3 regions of the Streptomyces sp. NPDC002643 genome follow, and region 1 is predicted to be linked to each of the others. Evidence: predicted binding sites of a transcription regulator. Region 1 holds the regulator's gene; each other region holds the start of a gene.
What was found. The regulator HrcA, encoded in region 1, represses chaperone genes, less so after heat shock. The targets are predictions, from matches to a motif close to TTNGCACTCNGNNNNNCNGAGTGCNAA.
Positions count from the first base shown of each region.

Region 1 (6,651 bases):
GTCCTCCAGCGTCACCGTGCCCGCCTCGCAGCCGATGACCGCGCCGCAGAAGCCGGTGCCGGGCTCCTCGACCACCAGACCGGGCTCGGCCGGCACCTCGGGGGCGGGTTTCGGCTTCTTCCACGGCGGGGTCAGATCCGGTGAGTACTGGCGCATTCGGATGACGATAGGAGAAGACCCGCCCCGATCTCGCTCGGGCGCAGGTCGACACGCCGGGGCCGTGCTCAGATCGACACGCCGAAACGCGTTGCCAGGGCGTCGCGTTGGGCCCGTACGAACGCCGCGTCCACCACCGCGCCGTGGCCGGGGACATACAGCGCGTCCTCGCCACCCAGGGCCAGCAGACGGTCCAGGGCCGCCGGCCAGTGGGAGGGGATCGCGTCGGGACCGGCCTGGGGCTCACCGGACTCCTCCACCAGATCACCGCAGAAGACGATCTCCGGGGAGGAAGGGGAAGAGGGGGCGGCCGGGACCAGTACGGCCAGGTCGTGGGGGGTGTGGCCGGGGCCCACGTTCGCCAGGAGCACCTGGTGGCCGCCGCCCAGGTCGAGGGTCCACTCGCCGGAGACATGGTGGTGGGGGCGTACGAGGAGGTCGGCGGCCTCGGCGGCGGTCTCGGGGGCGAGGCCGTTGCGTACGGCGTCGGTGTGGAGGTCGTCCCGATGCTCGGTCAGGGCGGTGTCGAGGCCCACGGCGCCGTAGATCTCCACTCCGGCGAAGGCGGCGGCGCCGAAGACATGGTCAAAATGGGCGTGAGTGAGCGCGAGATGTGTCACACGGGCGCCGTTCAGCAGCTGTCGCGCCACGGTGCGCAACCGCGCGCCCTCCCTCAGGCTCGACCCCGCGTCGACGAGGAGGGCCGAGCCCTGCCCCACCACGAGCCCGACCGTGCAGTCCCACCCGGGCAGCCGACACCGCCCCACCCCGGGGGCCAGCCCCTCCCACCCGACCTCTTCCCAAGCCACCGTCATAGCCACCGCCATGCTCCGACGCTAACGGGCCGCTCCGCAGGACATGGCTGAACCGGCCTTGCCGGGGGCGTACCCCACCGCCGTACACTGGGCGGGAAGTGTTGGCACTCGTCCGGGGTGAGTGCCAAGGGGGAAGTCACCGGAGAGACGAGCTGGAGGTGTGCGCGATGCTCAGCGAACGCAGGCTTCAAGTGCTGCGCGCCATCGTCCAGGACTACGTCGGCACCGAGGAGCCGGTGGGGTCGAAGGCCCTCACCGAGCGGCACAACCTCGGGGTCTCCCCGGCGACCGTACGCAATGACATGGCCGCCCTGGAGGACGAGGGGTTCATCGCCCAGCCGCACACCAGCGCCGGGCGCATCCCCACCGACAAGGGCTATCGGCTGTTCGTCGACAAGCTGGCGGGCGTCAAGCCGATGACCGCGCCCGAGCGGCGGGCCATTCAGAACTTCCTCGACGGGGCCGTCGATCTCGACGACGTGGTGGCCAGGACCGTGCGGCTGCTCGCGCAGCTGACGCGGCAGGTCGCCGTCGTGCAGTATCCGTCCCTCACGCGTTCGACGGTGCGGCACGTGGAGCTGTTGTCGCTCGCCCCGGCCCGGCTGATGCTCGTGCTGATCACGGACACCGGCAGGGTGGAGCAACGGCTGGTCGACTGCCCGGCGCCCTTCGGAGAAACGTCACTCGCCGATCTGCGCGCCCGGCTCAACAGCAGGGTCGCAGGCCGCCGTTTCACCGACGTACCGCGCCTGGTCGAGGACCTGCCCGAGGCCTTCGACGTCGAGGACCGGGGCACGGTCGCGACGGTGCTCTCCACCCTCCTGGAGGCGCTCGTCGAGGAGAGCGAGGAGCGGCTGATGATCGGCGGCACCGCCAATCTCACCCGCTTCGGACATGACTTCCCCCTCACCATCCGGCCCGTGCTGGAAGCGTTGGAGGAACAGGTCGTCCTCCTCAAGTTGCTTGGCGAGGCAGGGGATTCGGGCATGACCGTACGCATCGGTCATGAGAACGCGTATGAAGGACTCAACTCCACGTCGGTCGTCTCCGTCGGCTACGGTTCGGGCGGCGAGGCAGTAGCGAAGCTGGGCGTGGTCGGACCTACGCGCATGGACTATCCGGGAACGATGGGAGCGGTACGAGCGGTGGCACGGTACGTCGGACAGATCCTGGCGGAGTCGTAAGTGGCCACGGACTACTACGCCGTACTCGGCGTGCGCCGCGACGCTTCCCAGGACGAGATCAAGAAGGCGTTCCGGAGGCTCGCGCGCGAGCTGCACCCGGACGTCAACCCCGATCCGAAGACGCAGGAGCGGTTCAAGGAGATCAACGCCGCGTACGAGGTGTTGTCGGACCCGCAGAAGAAGCAGGTCTACGACCTCGGCGGTGACCCGCTCTCGCAGAGCGGCGGCGGAGGCGCGGGCGGCTTCGGCGCCGGTGGCTTCGGGAACTTCTCGGACATCATGGACGCGTTCTTCGGTACGGCGTCCCAGCGCGGCCCCCGGTCGCGTACGCGCCGGGGCCAGGACGCGATGATCCGGCTGGAGGTCGACCTCGACGAGGCCGCCTTCGGTACGACGAAGGACATCCAGGTCGACACGGCCGTGGTGTGCACCACCTGCAACGGCGAGGGCGCGGCGCCCGGGACCACCGCCCAGACCTGTGACATGTGCCGCGGCCGCGGTGAGGTCTCGCAGGTCACGCGGTCCTTCCTCGGACAGGTCATGACCTCCCGGCCCTGTCCGCAGTGCCAGGGCTTCGGCACGATCGTCCCGAACCCGTGTCCCGAGTGCGCCGGTGACGGGCGGGTGCGGTCGCGGCGGACGCTGACCGTCAAGATCCCGGCCGGTGTCGACAACGGCACGCGCATCCAGCTCGCCGGTGAGGGCGAGGTCGGGCCCGGTGGCGGTCCCGCCGGTGACCTCTACGTCGAGATCCACGAGCTTCCCCACGCCGTGTTCCAGCGGCGCGGCGACGACCTCCACTGCACGGTGACCATTCCGATGACGGCCGCCGCGCTCGGTACGAAGGTGCCGCTGGAGACCCTGGACGGGCTGGAGGAGGTCGACATCCGGCCCGGCACGCAGTCCGGGCAGTCGATCCCGCTGCACGGGCGGGGCGTCACGCATCTGCGGGGCGGCGGGCGTGGCGATCTCATCGTCCACGTCGAGGTCCAGACCCCGACGAAGCTCGACCCCGAGCAGGAGCAACTGCTGCGGCAGTTGGCCGCGTTGAGGGGGGAGGAACGGCCTACGGGGCAGTTCCAGCCGGGGCAGCAGGGGTTGTTCTCGCGGTTGAAGGATGCGTTCAACGGGCGATAGGGGTTTGTTGTCGGGTGCGGGTCAGTGGGGGCTGGTCGCGCAGTTCCCCGCGCCTAAAAGATCCGGCCCTGCGGGCCGAAAAGCGCGGGGCGAAGCCCCGCTTCTGATCGGCCCGCAGGGCCATCAAGGGGCGCGGGGCTGTGACATGTGCGGCTCCGCCGCGTGGGCGCGACCAGCCCCCACCCACCCGCAGTCGCCCACGCTCCGTACCACCCCACCCCGTAGGCGATTCGGCACCCCCCGGAGGGCCATGGCACCATGCCAGTCATGTCCTCCGCACTGACCGATCTCGCCCCCCTCCCGATCGTGCAGGCCCCCATGGCCGGCGGCGTATCCGTGCCGGCCTTGGCCGCCGCCGTGTCCGAGGCCGGGGGGCTGGGGTTTCTCGCCGCCGGATACAAGACGGCCGATGGGATGTACCAGGAGATCAAACAGCTGAAGGGGCTGACGGCCCGCCCGTTCGGCGTCAACCTGTTCATGCCGCAGCCCGAGCACGGCGACCCGGCGGCCGTCGAGGTGTACGCCGAGCAACTCGCCGGTGAGGCCTCCTGGTACGGCACCGAACTGGGCGACCCCGACAGCGGGCGCGACGACGGCTACGAGGCCAAGCTCGCCGTACTGCTGGACGACCCCGTCCCGGCGGTGTCGTTCCACTTCGGCTGCCCCACCCCCGAGGTGATCGAAGCCCTCGCCCGCAGGGGCACGTTCACCCTCGTCACCGCGACCTCGGCGGAGGAGGCGGAGGCCGTGGAGCGGTCGGGCGCCCATGCCGTGATCGTGCAGGGCGTCGAGGCCGGCGGCCATCAGGGCACCCACCGCGACGACCCCGAGCGCGACCGGGCCGGCCTCGGTCTGCTCACCCTGCTCGCCCAGGTCCGCGAGGCCGTGGCCCTGCCGATCGTCGCGGCCGGCGGCATCATGCGCGGCGGCCAGATCGCCGCGCTCCTCGCCGCCGGGGCCGGCGCCGCCCAGCTCGGTACGGCCTTCCTCGCCACCCCCGAGTCCGGCGCCCAGCCCGTGCACAAGCGGGCCCTCACCGACCCGCTCTTCGTCCGCACCGAGCTGACCCGCGCCTTCTCCGGGCGCCCCGCACGCGGTCTCGTCAACCGTTTCATGCGCGAGCACGGGCCCTACGCCCCCGCCGCCTACCCCGAGCTGCACCACCTCACCTCGCCGCTGCGCAAGGCCGCCGCCAAGGCCGAGGACCCGCAGGGCATGGCCCTGTGGGCCGGGCAGGGGCACCGGATGGCGCGTGATCTGCCCGCCGGGGACCTGGTCAAGACGCTGGCCGGGGAGATCGCCGCCGCGCGGGGCGCCGTGGAGTCCGCCCCCGGGGCCGGGAGCGAGGGCTGATGACCGCGCCCGTCTTCGTGGTGGAGTCCCTGGAGCTGCCGGACCACTGCGGTGGGGAGTTCGTGCTCGACGGGCCCGAGGGGCGGCACGCCGTCTCCGTGAAGCGGCTGCGGGCCGGGGAGGACGTCGTCCTCACGGACGGGCGCGGGCGGTGGGCCGAAGGGGTCGTCAAGGCCGCCGAGGGCAAGGACCGGCTCGTCGTCATGGACCTGGAGACGGTTCATGAGGAGGAGCCGGAGCAGCCTCGTATCACCGTGGTGCAGGCGTTGCCCAAGGGGGATCGGGGTGAGGTCGCCGTGGAGACCATGACCGAGGTCGGGGTCGACGCGATCGTGCCGTGGGCTGCCGCGCGTTGCATCACCCAGTGGAAGGGTGAGCGGGGGGTGAAGGCCCTCGCGAAGTGGCGGGCCACCGCTCGGGAGGCGGGGAAGCAGGCTCGGCGGGTGCGGTTTCCTGAAGTGGGGGAGTTGGCCGGCGGCAAGGAGGTTGCCGCGTTGTTGGCCGGGGCCGATTTCGCGGCTGTGCTGCATGAGAGCGGGGATGCGGCGTTGGCCGGGGCCGAGTTGCCGGCCCGTGGGGAGATCGTGTTGGTGGTCGGGCCCGAAGGGGGGGTGTCTCCGGAGGAGTTGGCGTTGTTCGGGGAGGCTGGGGCTGTGGCTTATCGGTTGGGGCGGAGTGTGTTGCGGACGTCTACGGCGGGGACGGTGGCGGGGGCGTGGGTGATGGGGCGGACCGGACGCTGGGCTTGATCGCCGGGTTTTCTCGCCCCCGCCGCCCCTACCCTCCCCCACGCTCGACTTCGCTCGCGCGGGGGGACCCCCATCATCCCCAGGGGCTGTGCCCCTTTGACCCCCTGGCGCCCAATAGCTCGGGGGGATGGGTGCGTTGGCGGGTGCGGGTGGGTGGGTGGTTGCTCGCGCAGTTCCCCGCGCCCCTAAAAGCTTGGGGCTGCGCCCCGCTTTTGATCGGCCCGAAGGGCCATCAAGGGGCGCGGGGCTGTGACATGTGCGGCTCCGCCGCGTGGGCGCGACCAGCCCCCACTCACCCGCACCCGACGAACCCGCCCCCAAAACGCCCCGTATGGCCACATCGCTCCCTTCCCCCGAGTGGAGCGGCCTGGCAGGCTGCCCTGTATGGGGGTTATGCGGCGAGTGCTTGTGGGGCTGGGGCTCGGGGGGATCGGTGTGTTCGGGCTGGTCGGGTGTGAGATGGGGGACGGGCTCAGTACCGGGGCCGTCGCCATCACCACCGATCAGATGGGGACCAAGGAACTGGAGCGGCAGGGCGTCGACGTCCAGTGGCTCAACTGCACGGCGTCCTACGGCAATGGCGGCAATGGCGGCGGCGGCAAGTCCGCCTCGCCCTCCGCCTCCGCCAACACCGTCGCGAACGTCGACTGCGAGGGCGAGGACAAGCAAGGCCGGAAGATCACCCTCACCGGGAAGGTGACACAGGAGGTCGACGGCAAGTGCGTACGCGGGGATCTGACCGCGAAGGTGGGCGGGAAGGAGTGGTTCCATGTGGATGTGCTGGGGAACTGCAACGCCCCCGATCCCACCCCGACGGTCGGTGTTCCCGGTCCGGGTCAATCGGATCAGCCGGATCAGCCGGATCAGCCGGGTCAGTCGGATCGGCCGGGCCGGCCCGGGCCGACCGTGACCGTCACCGTTACGCAGACCGTCTACTGCCAGAAAGATCCGCAGTGCTGGCCCGAGGGCAAATAGGCGGGGACGAAGAGGGGTAAGCCGGACAACTGGGGTCTACGGGCGGAGACATGATCCAAACCTCTCCCCAACTGGCCCGACGCTGCTTAGAGTGACCGGGTGACTCAGACCGTACTGTCTCCGCAGTCCGCGTATTTCCGGTATCCGCATCCGCACGGCGATCTGGTCGCCTTCACCGCCGAGGACGACGTCTGGGTCGCCCCTCTCGACGGTGGTCGTGCGTGGCGGGTCAGCGCGGACAACATGCCCGTGAACCATCCGCGTATCTCTCCGGACGGTACG
Region 1 covers NZ_JBSFVY010000019.1:3,227-9,877, reverse strand. Annotated here, with positions in the region: gene ACWD4G_RS27130 (DUF3097 domain-containing protein) at 1-156, opposite strand, end outside; gene ACWD4G_RS27125 (MBL fold metallo-hydrolase) at 225-971, opposite strand; gene hrcA (heat-inducible transcriptional repressor HrcA) at 1,139-2,155, shown strand; gene dnaJ (molecular chaperone DnaJ) at 2,156-3,292, shown strand; gene ACWD4G_RS27110 (nitronate monooxygenase) at 3,560-4,645, shown strand; gene ACWD4G_RS27105 (16S rRNA (uracil(1498)-N(3))-methyltransferase) at 4,645-5,394, shown strand; gene ACWD4G_RS27100 (hypothetical protein) at 5,779-6,369, shown strand; gene ACWD4G_RS27095 (S41 family peptidase) at 6,484-6,651, shown strand, end outside.

Region 2 (6,651 bases), on a different contig from region 1:
GGCTCCAAGACCCTCGCGTACGAGATCTGCGAGCAGCTCGGCTGGCAGCTGCCGGACCAGATCGTCGTGCCCATCGCCTCCGGGTCCCAGCTCACGAAGATCGACAAGGGGCTGCAGGAGCTGATCAAGCTCGGGCTCGTCGAGGACAAGCCGTACAAGATCTTCGGTGCGCAGGCCGAGGGGTGTTCGCCGGTGTCGGTCGCCTACAAGGCGGGGCACGATGTCGTACGGCCGCAGAAGCCGAACACGATCGCGAAGTCGCTCGCTATCGGCAACCCCGCGGATGGTCCTTACGTTCTCGATATCGCTCGGCGCACCGGTGGGGCTGTCGAGGATGTGAACGATGAGCAGGTCGTGGATGCGATCAAGTTGCTGGCGCGGACCGAGGGGATCTTTGCGGAGACCGCCGGGGGGGTGACGGTCGGAGTCACTCGGAAGCTGATCGAGAACGGGGTTCTTGACCCGTCGCTCACGACCGTTGTGCTCAACACCGGGGATGGGCTCAAGACGCTTGACGCCGTCGCCGGTACGGGGCTTACGGCCACGATTCGGCCCAGCCTTGAGTCGTTTCGTGAAGCGGGGCTTGTGTAGGGCCCGTTAGGTAGTTGTTCGTCTGCGGCCTGTGGGGGCTGGTCGCGCAGTTCCCCGCGCCCCTTAAGGGCGCTGTACTTGACCGGAGGTCACACGTCATGTCCGTCAACGTTCGCATCCCCACCATCCTTCGTACCTACACCGGCGGGAAGGCCGAGGTGAGTGCCGAAGGTGCCACCCTTGCCGAGGTCATCGCTGATCTTGAGAAGAACCATGCGGGGATCGCCGCTCGGGTTCTCGATGATCAGGGGAAGCTGCGGCGGTTCGTGAACGTGTACGTGAACGACGACGACGTGCGGTTCGAGCAGGGGCTGGAGACGGCCACTCCGGACGGGGCCGGCGTGTCGATCATCCCGGCCGTCGCCGGAGGCTGACCGCACCCGTGAGTAGTAACCGTCGGTAACAGCGGTTACTCGGTGTTCATCGAATTGCCCTCTCCGTAAGAGAAGCGGAGGGGGCAATTCTCTATGATTGAGCGCGGTACAGTTGGGGAACCCGGATCGCTCCCCGTAGTGATTTCATGCCGGGCGCATATTTGATCGCGCCGCACGCCCTATATGAAGTAGCCAAAGTGTGCACGGCATTTGCGTATTTCGCTCCTTTTGTGTGGCCCGACTTGCCCTGAATTCGGATGAATTGTTCGTACATTCCCGACTGGGCGTGTCCAGATTTCTCGTCCAATTGACCTGTTGCAGACGGCAGTTGGACAGATACATTCAGCCGCGGTCGACGCGTTCCGGCGCACGCCCCCAACCGTTGGGGGGTGAGGTCTGACCCGGGTCCGCGAAGTGTGGATCTGTGCAAGGGCCAGTAATAGGGGAGTTAGGCATGGCTCAGGGCACCGTCAAGTGGTTCAACGCGGAGAAGGGGTACGGCTTCATCGCGGTCGACGGTGGTGCGGATGTATTCGTCCACTACAGCGCCATCCAGATGGACGGCTACCGCACTCTGGAAGAGGGTCAGCGGGTCGAGTTCGAGATCTCGCAGGGCCAGAAGGGGCCGCAGGCGGACATGGTCCGCGTGGCGGCCGGCTGAAGCAACGCGCCGGTTCTTTCGCAGCGACGTTCTTCGTTCTTCATCGGAGGGCTCGCATCCCGGGCACGGGGTGCGAGCCCTTCTGCATGTGTGCCCAGCGGGCGTACGCACGGGTGTCCACGGGCGCGTTCACCTGCGGATCATTGGTAGGCGCTTGCACTCGGCATGGTCGAGTGCTAATCATTGGCGTTAGCACTCTGAAGGTGAGAGTGACAAAGAAGGACCGGGTCGGTGAGGCCCGCAGGCCAGGTGGGGCATGGAACCACGAGGTGTGCGAGCCGTCCGTCGCGGGCGCGGGCGCGGTCCGAAGGAATCACCCCCAGTCCTGGAGGGACCACTTCACATGGCCAAGATCATCGCGTTCGACGAGGAGGCGCGGCGCGGCCTTGAGCGCGGTATGAACCAGCTCGCCGACGCCGTCAAGGTCACCCTCGGCCCCAAGGGCCGCAACGTCGTCCTTGAGAAGAAGTGGGGCGCCCCCACGATCACCAACGATGGTGTCTCCATCGCCAAGGAGATCGAGCTCGAAGACCCGTACGAGAAGATCGGCGCCGAGCTGGTCAAGGAAGTCGCCAAGAAGACGGACGACGTCGCCGGTGACGGTACGACCACCGCGACCGTCCTCGCCCAGGCGCTGGTACGCGAGGGCCTGCGCAACGTCGCGGCCGGTGCCAACCCGATGGCTCTGAAGCGCGGTATCGAGAAGGCCGTCGAGGCCGTCTCCGGTGCGCTGCTCGACCAGGCCAAGGAGGTCGAGACCAAGGAGCAGATCGCCTCCACGGCCTCCATCTCCGCCGCCGACACCCAGATCGGCGAGCTGATCGCCGAGGCCATGGACAAGGTCGGCAAGGAAGGCGTCATCACCGTCGAGGAGTCGCAGACCTTCGGTCTGGAGCTTGAGCTCACCGAGGGCATGCGCTTCGACAAGGGCTACATCTCGGCGTACTTCGCGACCGACATGGAGCGCATGGAGGCCGTGCTTGAGGACCCCTACATCCTCATCGCCAACTCCAAGATCTCCAACGTCAAGGACCTGCTCCCGCTCCTGGAGAAGGTCATGCAGTCGGGCAAGCCGCTGCTGATCATCGCCGAGGACGTCGAGGGCGAGGCCCTGTCGACCCTGGTCGTCAACAAGATCCGCGGCACGTTCCGTTCCGTCGCCGTCAAGGCGCCGGGCTTCGGTGACCGCCGCAAGGCGATGCTGAACGACATCGCCATCCTCACCGGTGGCGAGGTCATCTCCGAGGAGGTCGGTCTCAAGCTGGAGAACACCTCCCTGGACCTCCTGGGCCGTGCCCGCAAGATCGTCATCACCAAGGACGAGACCACTGTCGTCGACGGTGCCGGCTCCTCCGAGCAGGTTCAGGGCCGGGTCAACCAGATCCGCGCCGAGATCGAGAACAGCGACTCGGACTACGACCGCGAGAAGCTCCAGGAGCGCCTGGCGAAGCTCGCGGGCGGCGTGGCCGTCATCAAGGCCGGTGCCGCGACCGAGGTCGAGCTGAAGGAGCGCAAGCACCGCATCGAGGACGCCGTTCGCAACGCGAAGGCGGCCGTCGAGGAGGGCATCGTCGCCGGTGGTGGCGTGGCCCTGCTGCAGGCCTCGCAGGTCTTCGAGAAGCTGGAGCTGGAGGGCGACGAGGCCACCGGTGCCGCCGCCGTCAAGCTGGCGCTTGAGGCCCCGCTGAAGCAGATCGCCGTGAACGCCGGCCTTGAGGGTGGCGTCGTGGTGGAGAAGGTCCGCAACCTCACCCCGGGTCACGGCCTCAACGCCGCGACCGGTGAGTACGTCGACCTGGTCAAGGAAGGCATCATCGACCCGGCGAAGGTCACGCGCTCCGCTCTGCAGAACGCCGCCTCCATCGCCGCGCTCTTCCTCACCACCGAGGCCGTCATCGCCGACAAGCCGGAGAAGGCCGCCGCGCCCGCCGGTGGCGGTATGCCGGGCGGTGACATGGACTTCTGATCGACCTGGCGGTTGATCGACGTCTTCAGTACCGAGGGCGGCATCCCCTGTTCACACGGGGGGTGCCGCCCTCGGGCGTGTGCGGGGCCGGGAGGTGTGGCCGGGCGGGTGCGTGTCCGGGGTCACAGTGCGGGAGGTCCGGCGGTGGAATGCCGTGCGGGCCGGGGAGGTTGATCCCTACGGCAGTTCATGCGCGTGCATGTACCGCCGTATGGATCACCTATTCGATGTCCGGCCGACCTCTGCGAGGAGTCCCCGCGTGACCACCCCCACCACCGCTACCTCTGCCACGACCCCCACCACCTCCGCCTCCCGTGCCGCTGAGGTTCTTTCCCGGCCCGTGGTCATCAACGGGCTGACCGTGCCCAATCGGATCGTGATGGCGCCCATGACGCGTCAGTTCTCGCCGGGGGGTGTGCCCGGGGCGGATGTGGCCTCCTACTACGGGCGGCGGGCCGGGGCCGGGGTGGGGCTGATCGTGACCGAGGGGACGTATGTCGGGCATGAGTCGGCGGGGCAGAGTGCGAGCATTCCGCGGTTCCACGGGGAGGAGCAGCTCGCGGGGTGGGCGAAGGTCGCCGAGGCCGTGCACGCGGCCGGGGGGAAGATCGTGCCGCAGTTGTGGCACATCGGGATGGTGCGGGAGCAGGGGCAGCCGCCGTTCGAGGACGCGCCCGCCGTCGGGCCGTCCGGGATTCGGCTGGACGGCACCGAGGGCACCGGCAAGGCCATGACCCAGCGGGATGTCGATGATGTCATCGGGGCGTTCGCCGAGGCCGCCGCCGCTGCCGAGCGGATCGGGTTCGACGGGGTCGAGCTGCACGGCGCGCACGGCTATCTCATCGACCAGTTCCTCTGGGCCGGCACCAACCGGCGCACCGACGCGTACGGGGGTGACCAGGTCGCCCGTACCAGGTTCGCGGCGGAGATCGTGGCCGCCGTGCGGGAGTCCGTGTCGGCCGAGTTCCCCGTGATCTTCCGGTACTCGCAGTGGAAGTCCGAGAACTACGACGCCCGGCTGGCCGAGACGCCCGAGGAACTGGACGCCGTCCTCGCGCCCCTCGCCGCCGCCGGTGTCGACGCCTTCCACGCCTCCACCCGGCGCTACTGGCTGCCCGAGTTCGAGGGATCGGATCTCAATCTGGCCGGCTGGACGAAGAAGGTCACCGGCAAGCCCACCATCACCGTCGGCTCGGTCGGCCTCGACGGTGACTTCCTGCGCGGCTTCGCCGGCGAGGGCTCCCCGGTCAAGGGCATCGACGATCTGCTGGACAGCCTGGAGGCCGAGGAGTACGACCTCGTCGCCGTCGGCCGCGCGCTGCTCCAGGACCCCGAGTGGGCGGCGAAGGTCCTCGCGGGGCGTGCGGAAGAACTGAAGCCGTTCGAGGCACAGTCCTTGCACACCCTCAGCTGAGCGGCCTCGGCTGGGCGGCCTGGGTCAACCGGGGCCGAGCCGTCCCGGCTGGGCCGGGTGCCGGACGGGCGGGCGGGCCGGCGGTTACGAGGTGCCGCTGCGCCCACCCGTGCCGCCCAGCGGCACGATTGCCCGCAGCTACGGCGGGTGGGCGGTAGCCCCAGTGGCACGATTGCCCGCCGGACGGGACTGCTTGCCGCGGTGGGGCATCTGAGGGGCGTTGGCGTCGTCGTCGTCACCGGGGACCTCGTGAGGGGCTTTCGCCAAGTCTCCCCAGTACCCGGCGGTAGTGGGCCTCTTCCGTTGAAAAGGGCGTTGTAGGGTCGAGAGGCGAAGTCGCCCGGTGCCCCAACTGTCGCTGTGCGCGCGGTAGTTGGGGATTCTGTGTGTGCGACCGCTCCCCCCTTCACCCCCCACGAACGGGACGAGAGTTCTCATGGCACGACACAAGTTCAGCAGCAGGTTCAAGCGGTTCGTCGCGGTGGGCGCGGCCGTGGCCGGGGCGGCGGGTGGCCTTGTCGCCGCCGCCAACGCGGGCGCCAGCGAGGCCGAACCCGCCGCCGTCAAGGCAGACGTCAGGGCCGAGGTCAAGGTCGACCTCAAGGCCAAGAAGCCGGTGGAGAGGCTCGTCGTCAGGGCGGCGTTCGCACCGGCGGGCACGGCGGACGTGGCGCCGGCCGTCACGTACAACACCGAACTGGTGCCGCTCACCTCCTGGGTGCAGGTCAAGGAGGAGCTGCGGCGCGACGGCGGTACGCGCATCGAGCTGCGGCTGCGGGGGCTCGTCGAGAACCGCGTATACGGGGCCCATGTCCACACCAAGCCGTGCGGCAAGCTGCCCGCCGACGCCGGGCCGCACTACCAGGACGCGGTGGACCCCGTGCAGCCCTCCGTCGACCCCGCGTACGCCAACCCCGAGAACGAGGTGTGGCTGGACGTGAAGGCCAACGGCGATGGCTCCGGGCGGTCCGTCGCCGTCGTCGACTGGCGGTTCCGCGAGGGCGGGGCCCGTTCCGTGGTGGTGCACGAGGCGGCGACCTCCACGCACGAGGGCCACGCCGGAACCGCGGGCGCACGCCTGGCCTGCGTGAACGTGCCCTTCAAGTAGGCCAGTAGGCCGTCAACGTCGTTGGGACATGGCCGCGCGGATCTCGGCCGCGCGGGCGTGGATCGAGGGCGCGGGGACGGGTGCCTTGGGCCGGGGCGGGGTGGGTTCGCCCCGGCAGGGGCCGCAGGTGCCGCCGGGTAGGGCCTCTGGGCGGCCCGGGGCGCGGCAGGTCGCGCATTCCAGCATGCGGAGGGGGCCCCGGCGGGACGGCTCGGGGGCCGACGGCGGTGGTTCCGGGGGGAGTTTGTCGCGCAGACGGGTACGGAGGAGCGCGGCCGGGCTGTGGATCGGGGTGGGCAGGCCGGACGTCAGGGCCAGGTGTACGTACTCGTCCGTCGCCCCCCGTTCCAGCCACGGTTGGAGCAGGGGGGCCAGCGTCACGCACTCCGCCTGGGAGAGGGACAGGGCCGGGGTCGTACGGCCGAGGGCGGCGAGGAGGACGAGGGCGCGCGAGCGGGTGGGGGCGGCGGCGGGGGCGGTACCTGTGCGCTCGGGGGTCCGGGTCGCTCGGGCCGGGTCGGGGTCGCCGTCCTCGTT
Region 2 covers NZ_JBSFVY010000033.1:69,530-76,180, reverse strand. Annotated here, with positions in the region: gene thrC (threonine synthase) at 1-591, shown strand, start outside; gene ACWD4G_RS36475 (MoaD/ThiS family protein) at 690-965, shown strand; gene ACWD4G_RS36470 (cold-shock protein) at 1,420-1,626, shown strand; gene groL (chaperonin GroEL) at 1,970-3,592, shown strand; gene ACWD4G_RS36460 (NADH:flavin oxidoreductase) at 3,852-5,006, shown strand; gene ACWD4G_RS36455 (superoxide dismutase family protein) at 5,443-6,114, shown strand; gene ACWD4G_RS36450 (hypothetical protein) at 6,127-6,651, opposite strand, start outside.
Region 2: groL (chaperonin GroEL) is a predicted target of HrcA. The motif match lies at 1,780-1,806, and genes of this name have one in related genera.

Region 3 (6,651 bases), on a different contig from region 1:
TAGCTCCGAGCGCCAGTCGTCCAGTATCACTGAATTGACGACGTCCAGCGCGGCGGCCACCTCCCCCGCTGCCGCCAACTCCCGGACCAGGTCTTCGTCCGACATATAGGACCGAATGGCGAGCGCATCCCGCACAAGGCTCCCGGCCCGATCCTCATGCTTCATACGATGACAAATTCCGGCCAGCCGGAAAAGCGCCCTCTTCCGCACAGCGGGCTCGACAGCGTTGCGAGCAATGGACTCCGCCTCGCTCAGCCTCGCGAGTTCTGCCAGTGCGCCGGCCATGTGGATCGGAGCCTCCTCGGCGATCCCCAAGATCTCCGCCATCGCCTGAACCTGTGCGATTTCCCCTGCTTTCACCATCGTATCGATGATTTGATGAGCGACGGCTGACGTTACTTTCGGGTCAACGAGATCCATCGCCAGTTCCCGGGCCCGCGCGAATTGTTCTGTCCGTACCAGGGCCACAACGATCCGCAAGAGGAGACGGTCCCTCGTAGCCTCGTCCGTTTCCTGGCGAGCAACGCCCTCGGCCTCGTCCAGGACTTTGACGGCCTCGGCACCGGCCAGTCGCTCGCCGACTCCGGCGAGCGCGAGCACCCGCTCGGCCCTGCCGGGAAAGCTCCGGGCAAGTTCCTCACCCCGCCTCCGCTCACCTATGCGCACCCACGCCACCGGTATCGCAGGTGTCACCTTCGAGATTCGTTCCTCGAGGGCACTCCGATGGATGGAAATCCTCAGCATGTCCTGAAGTCTCTCACCCCCCTCATCGATGATCAGACGGCTCGCCACATCGATTTCCGCCAGTGCGAGAGCATCGCTTCCCGAGAAATAAAGAAGTCGCTCATGCCGATCGTGATCCGCTGCACACACGGCCAATCGATCAACGTCTCGGTGCGCCTGCAGCATCTGAAAATAGCCGCGGAGCAAATAATCGGGCGTATGGGGAGGCCAAGACCTTCTCCGATACTCATCGCACCAGCGATGAATCAGCTGACGATACGAGTCGATGACCGCAGCCCCGAGAATTTCTGTCGCCTGCTCCTGGATCTCCTCGTGCGCCAGCAGGTATACACCGTGCCCCGAACTCCCCTCGGGAGACGCTTCACGCATTGCGAAGGTCCTGCCCGCTCTCGTCCGGAGAATATCCTGTACGTGATAGGGGCTTTCTCCGGAAAGGTCGGCCAGGTCGGAGACGGCCAATCCGCCTTCGGCAGCAACCACGAAGCCCAGAAGATCACGGGCCACGCTGCTCTCAGCCAGGCATGCCTTCAACTCTCGCTCCGCTTCCGCGCGGATTGCCTGAGCATAGGGGGACGGAGTGAGCTGACGTAGATTCCGCTGATCTCGAATCGGATGGTCATGCGACACGTCGCTGGGAAGGGGTGGATTGAGACGACCGGACACAATGACACGGAGACCGAACTCCGGTCGGCTCGGCAGAATGCCCGCGATGCTGTGGGCAGCCGGACCCGTGGTCACACCTCGGTCCTCGTCCAAACCGTCGACCAACAGAACCAGCCGTTCCCCCCGTTCTTCGCACACGCGCGCGGCCTGGCCGTACATGCGCAGCAGATGTGCGTCGCGCGTCGCTTCCGTCAGATGCGCCGGAATACTGTCCCCGGCCAGTTCAGCGAGTTGCTCAAGGACCACATCGGCATAGGCCACCACGTCGTTCTGTGCTCGCGACCTCGCGGTCACGAAGAACGGAACGATTCGCACCTTCGGGGGCGGATGGAGAGCGAACCAGGACAACAGCGCGGTCTTGCCCGCCCACGCACCGGCTCGCCACCATCCGTAAGCGAGACCGGGATCGTCGTCCTGCTGACAGAACTCAGCCAGTTCGCATAGCTCCCGCTCTCTGCCGAGGAGTTCCGCCGGGGCGATCCGACGCACCTGCTCCCAGTAGGCCGACCGAACCCTTGGGGCCAATGACACATGGTTGTTGTCACCCGTGATCGCCAGCCCGATGTCCCGCCCCGCCGAGACGGACTGCTCCCCGCGCGCATGCATGACGCCATGGTGACAAGCCCGGATGCGTTTGTCTGCACGCCGTCAAGGCTGCTCGGGCTGAAGGCGACCCTGACCCCCCGGTGGGACAATGAAGCTGTTCAACCGGACCTAAGGGGGGCCGGGAGGCGACGGCGTTATGACCTTTGTGCAGCTCATCGACTGTAGGACCAGTCGGTTCGACGAGATGAACCGGCTGATGGACAGGTGGGTCGAGCAGACCAAGGGGAAGCGGACCGCGACGCACAACATGATCGGGAAGGACCGGGGCGACTCGGCGCACTTCGTGGAGATCGTGGAGTTTCCCTCGTACGAGGAAGCGATGCGGAATTCCAAGCTTCCGGAGACCGATCGGATCTTCCAGGAGATGGTCGCGCTCTGCGACGCGATGCCGACGTTCACGGATCTGGATGTCGTGCGGGACGAGCAGTTGTACGCGGACAACTCACGCAGGTTCTTCGAGGCGCTGGGCGCCAAGGGCGAGCTGCCGCCACTCGACGGCCTGGTCATCGAGGACTATCACAACCACGATCCGGCCACTCCACAGGACGCCATCGGTATGGACGCGATGAGGCGCGAGGTCGGGATGTGGCGGGGCGGGTTCGACTTCTCGTTCACGATCGAGGATCAGTTCGCGCAGGGTGACCGGGTGTGCACCCGGTGGACCTGGAACGCGACGCACAAGGGCGAGTTCCTCGGGATCGCGTCCACCGGGAAGAAGGTCTCCATGACCGGGACCACCGTCCACCGGTACACGGCGGACGGGAAGATCGCCGAGGGCTGGTGGCAGTACGACCGACTCGGGCTGATGGGGCAGTTGGGGGCCCTGGAGGGGCTGGAGCGGTGACGCGGTGACGACGCGGTGAGGCCCGGCACCCCCCGAGGGGTGCCGGGCCTCAAGCGCGGCTTGCCGACGTGTGTACGTCAGTGGGCGTGGCCGTGGCCGTGACCAGCGGCGGCCGGCTCCTCCTCTTCCTTCTTCTCGACGACCAGGGTCTCGGTCGTGAGGAGGAGGGAGGCGATGGAGGCGGCGTTCTCCAGGGCGGAGCGGGTGACCTTGACCGGGTCGATGACACCGGCCTTGACCAGGTCGCCGTACTCGCCGGTGGCGGCGTTGTAGCCGTTGCCCTTGTCCAGCTCGGCGACCTTGGAGACGATGACGTAGCCCTCAAGGCCCGCGTTCTCGGCGATCCAGCGCAGCGGCTCGACCGCGGCGCGGCGGACGACGGAGACACCGGTGGCCTCGTCGCCGGACTTGCCGAGGTTGTCCTCCAGGACCTTCACGGCGTGGACCAGCGCGGAGCCACCACCGGAGACGATGCCCTCCTCGACCGCGGCGCGGGTCGCGGAGATGGCGTCCTCCAGACGGTGCTTCTTCTCCTTCAGCTCCACCTCGGTGGCGGCGCCGACCTTGATCACGCACACGCCGCCGGCCAGCTTCGCGAGGCGCTCCTGGAGCTTCTCGCGGTCCCAGTCGGAGTCGGTGTTCTCGATCTCGGCCTTGATCTGGGCGACGCGGCCCACGACGTCCTCGGAGTTGCCGGCGCCGTCGACGATCGTCGTGTCGTCCTTGGTGACCGTGATACGCCGGGCGGAGCCCAGCACGTCCAGGCCGACCTGGTCGAGCTTGAGGCCGACCTCCTCGGAGATGACGGTGGCGCCGGTGAGGACGGCCATGTCCTGCAGCATCGCCTTGCGGCGGTCACCGAAGCCGGGGGCCTTGACCGCGACCGCGTTGAACGTGCCACGGATCTTGTTGACCACCAGCGTCGACAGGGCCTCGCCCTCGACGTCCTCGGCGATGATCAGCAGCGGCTTGGAGGCACCGGCCTGGATGACCTTCTCCAGCAGCGGCAGCAGGTCCTGGATGGAGGAGATCTTGCCCTGGTTGATGAGGATGTAGGGGTCCTCCAGGACGGCCTCCATGCGCTCCTGGTCCGTCACGAAGTACGGCGACAGGTAGCCCTTATCGAAGGCCATGCCCTCGGTGAAGTCCAGCTCCAGACCGAAGGTGTTGGACTCCTCGACGGTGATGACACCGTCCTTGCCGACCTTGTCCATCGCCTCGGCGATCAGCTCGCCGACCTGCTGGTCCTGGGCGGACAGCGCGGCGACGGCGGCGATGTCGGACTTCTCGTCGATCGGACGGGCCGAGGCGAGCAGGTCCTCCGACACGGCGGCGACGGCGGCGTCGATGCCCTTCTTCAGGGCGGCCGGGGAGGCACCCGCGGCGACGTTCTTCAGGCCCTCGCGCACCAGCGCCTGGGCGAGCACGGTGGCGGTGGTCGTACCGTCACCCGCGATGTCGTTGGTCTTGGTCGCCACCTCCTTCACCAGCTGCGCGCCGAGGTTCTCGTACGGGTCCTCGATCTCGACCTCGCGGGCGATCGTGACACCGTCGTTGGTGATGGTGGGGGCACCGAACTTCTTGTCGATGACGACGTTGCGACCCTTGGGGCCGATCGTCACCTTGACCGTGTCGGCCAGCTTGTTGACGCCGCGCTCCAGGGCGCGACGGGCGTCCTCGTCGAACTTCAGGATCTTCGCCATGACAGCGGGAGCCCTCTCGGAAATCTGTGGGCGGAAAGCTATGGGTGGAAAGACACTGCGCCCCGGACGCCCGGCTTCTCAGTGGTCGCGGGGGCCAGGGGCGCAGCTCGAAAAAACTCTGAGGTGGTCTTACTTCTCGATGATCGCGAGCACGTCGCGAGCCGAGAGGACGAGGTACTCGTCGCCGTTGTACTTCACCTCGGTGCCGCCGTACTTGCTGTACAGGACGATGTCGCCGACCTGGACGTCGAGCGGCAGGCGCTCGCCGTTCTCGAACCGGCCCGGGCCCACGGCGAGGACGGCGCCCTCCTGGGGCTTCTCCTTCGCGGTGTCCGGGATGACCAGGCCGGAGGCCGTGGTCTGCTCGGCGTCGAGCGGCTGGACCACGATGCGGTCCTCAAGCGGCTTGATGGCAACCTTGGAGCTGGCGGTCGTCACGATCCGACCTCCCCCTTCGGAGATCTCACGGGGTTAACTGTCTGAGGTGGCGACCAGGTCGATCCGTCGTCGCGGGTGCCGGACCTGCCCGTCGCGTTGTTGGCACTCTCCAGGGGTGAGTGCCAGACCTGAGACTATGACCGTGATTAGCACTCGGTCAAGCGGACTGCTAATCGAGTACGAACGGCGCGGCGCCGGGGGCGGCGTGAGCGGGGGTGCCGGGGGGTGCCGGGTGTGGGGTGAGCGGGGGCTCCGGGGGCGGCGCGGTTCAGTTCAGGTAGTCCTCCAGGCGCCCCACCGTGAGCCCCTGTTCCTGGATGCGGCGCAGCAGCCTCGTCGTCGTCTCGGCCGGGGAGTGGGGGAGGGCCAAGAGGATGTCACCGGGGTGGAGGCCGGTGGCCGGTGTCGACGCGCGCCACAGGACGACCGCCTCGATGCCGCAGTCGGCGGCGGCGCGGAGCGTGGTGGTGTCGTAGACGCCGTACGGCGGCCGGAAGAGGGTCGGGCGGACGCCGAAGCGCTGCTTGAGCTTGTTCTGCTGGCCGCAGATCTCGGCGCGCTGCCCGGCGTACGGCAGACCGCGCAGGGCGGTGTGGTCGAGGGTGTGGTTCTGGACACTCGCCCCGACCGCGCGCAGCCGGGCGAAGTGCGCGTACCCGGGCCCGACGACGCTGTCCGTGAGGAACACGCTCACCGGAAGCCGCAGTTCACGGACCATGTCGACAAACCTCGGGTCCTTCTCGACCCCGTCGTCGTACGTCAGGAACACCACCTTGTCGCGGGTGGGGACGTGGTCGACGACGGGCGGCAGCCCCGGGCCGGCGCCGCGCGGCATCGGCGGCCGGTGCGGGGTTGCGGGCGCGGGGGCGAGGGGGGCGGCGAGTCCCCAGCGGCGGTACGGGGGTGGGGAGGCGGCGGCGTCCGGGAAGGGGTGGGGCGTCGTGTAGGGGTGGGCGGGGGCGTCATCGGGGCGGCCCGCCGCGTCACCGCTGACCGTGTCCTGACCGGCCGTGTCGGGGCGGGCTCGGGCATCCGGGCGGGCTCGCGCATCCGGATGGGTGGCGCAGCCGGGGAGCGCGGCGGTGAGGAGCGCGGTGGCGGCCAACGCGCTCAGCGTCAGGGCGCGCACGCGGTTCACGCCCGGCTCGCGGGTCGTACGCGGTTCATGCCCGGCTCGCGGGTCGTACGCGGTTCACGCCCAGCTCGTGGGTCGTACGCGCCCCGCGCGCCCTCACAGGCGCGGCGCCTGGGGCCGAGGCCGGGCGGGAGCGGGGTGCGCTTCCCGGCGCCGACAGCGTGCCGCTCTCTTCGGGGCGGGCGCCGCCCCAGCGGCACGATTGCCCGCAGCTACGACGGCTCCGGCGCTCCCCCACATGCCGCTCCCCGCCTCGGTACTCGTCCGCACGGCGCACCCCGCCCCGACGCTCTCCCGAAAGGCATTCACCCATTTCCCACTCAATCCATCATCTTGTCGTACAAGTCGCATGGCGCCGCATCCTCGCAGCCCGCCCCCTCCCCACCGCCCCGACACCGCCACCATGGGCGCACCATCCACCGACTGGCCCACAATGGCCCGGTGAACGACCTGGACCCCACCGCCTCCCTCACCTCCCTCCTCACCCCGGAGGGCCGTGCCCTGCTCGACGAGGTGCG
Region 3 covers NZ_JBSFVY010000017.1:30,360-37,010, reverse strand. Annotated here, with positions in the region: gene ACWD4G_RS25410 (hypothetical protein) at 1-2,013, opposite strand, end outside; gene ACWD4G_RS25405 (ester cyclase) at 2,150-2,857, shown strand; gene groL (chaperonin GroEL) at 2,935-4,560, opposite strand; gene groES (co-chaperone GroES) at 4,690-4,998, opposite strand; gene ACWD4G_RS25390 (polysaccharide deacetylase family protein) at 5,267-6,136, opposite strand; gene ACWD4G_RS25385 (class I SAM-dependent methyltransferase) at 6,575-6,651, shown strand, end outside.
Region 3: groES (co-chaperone GroES) is a predicted target of HrcA. The motif match lies at 5,145-5,171, and genes of this name have one in related genera.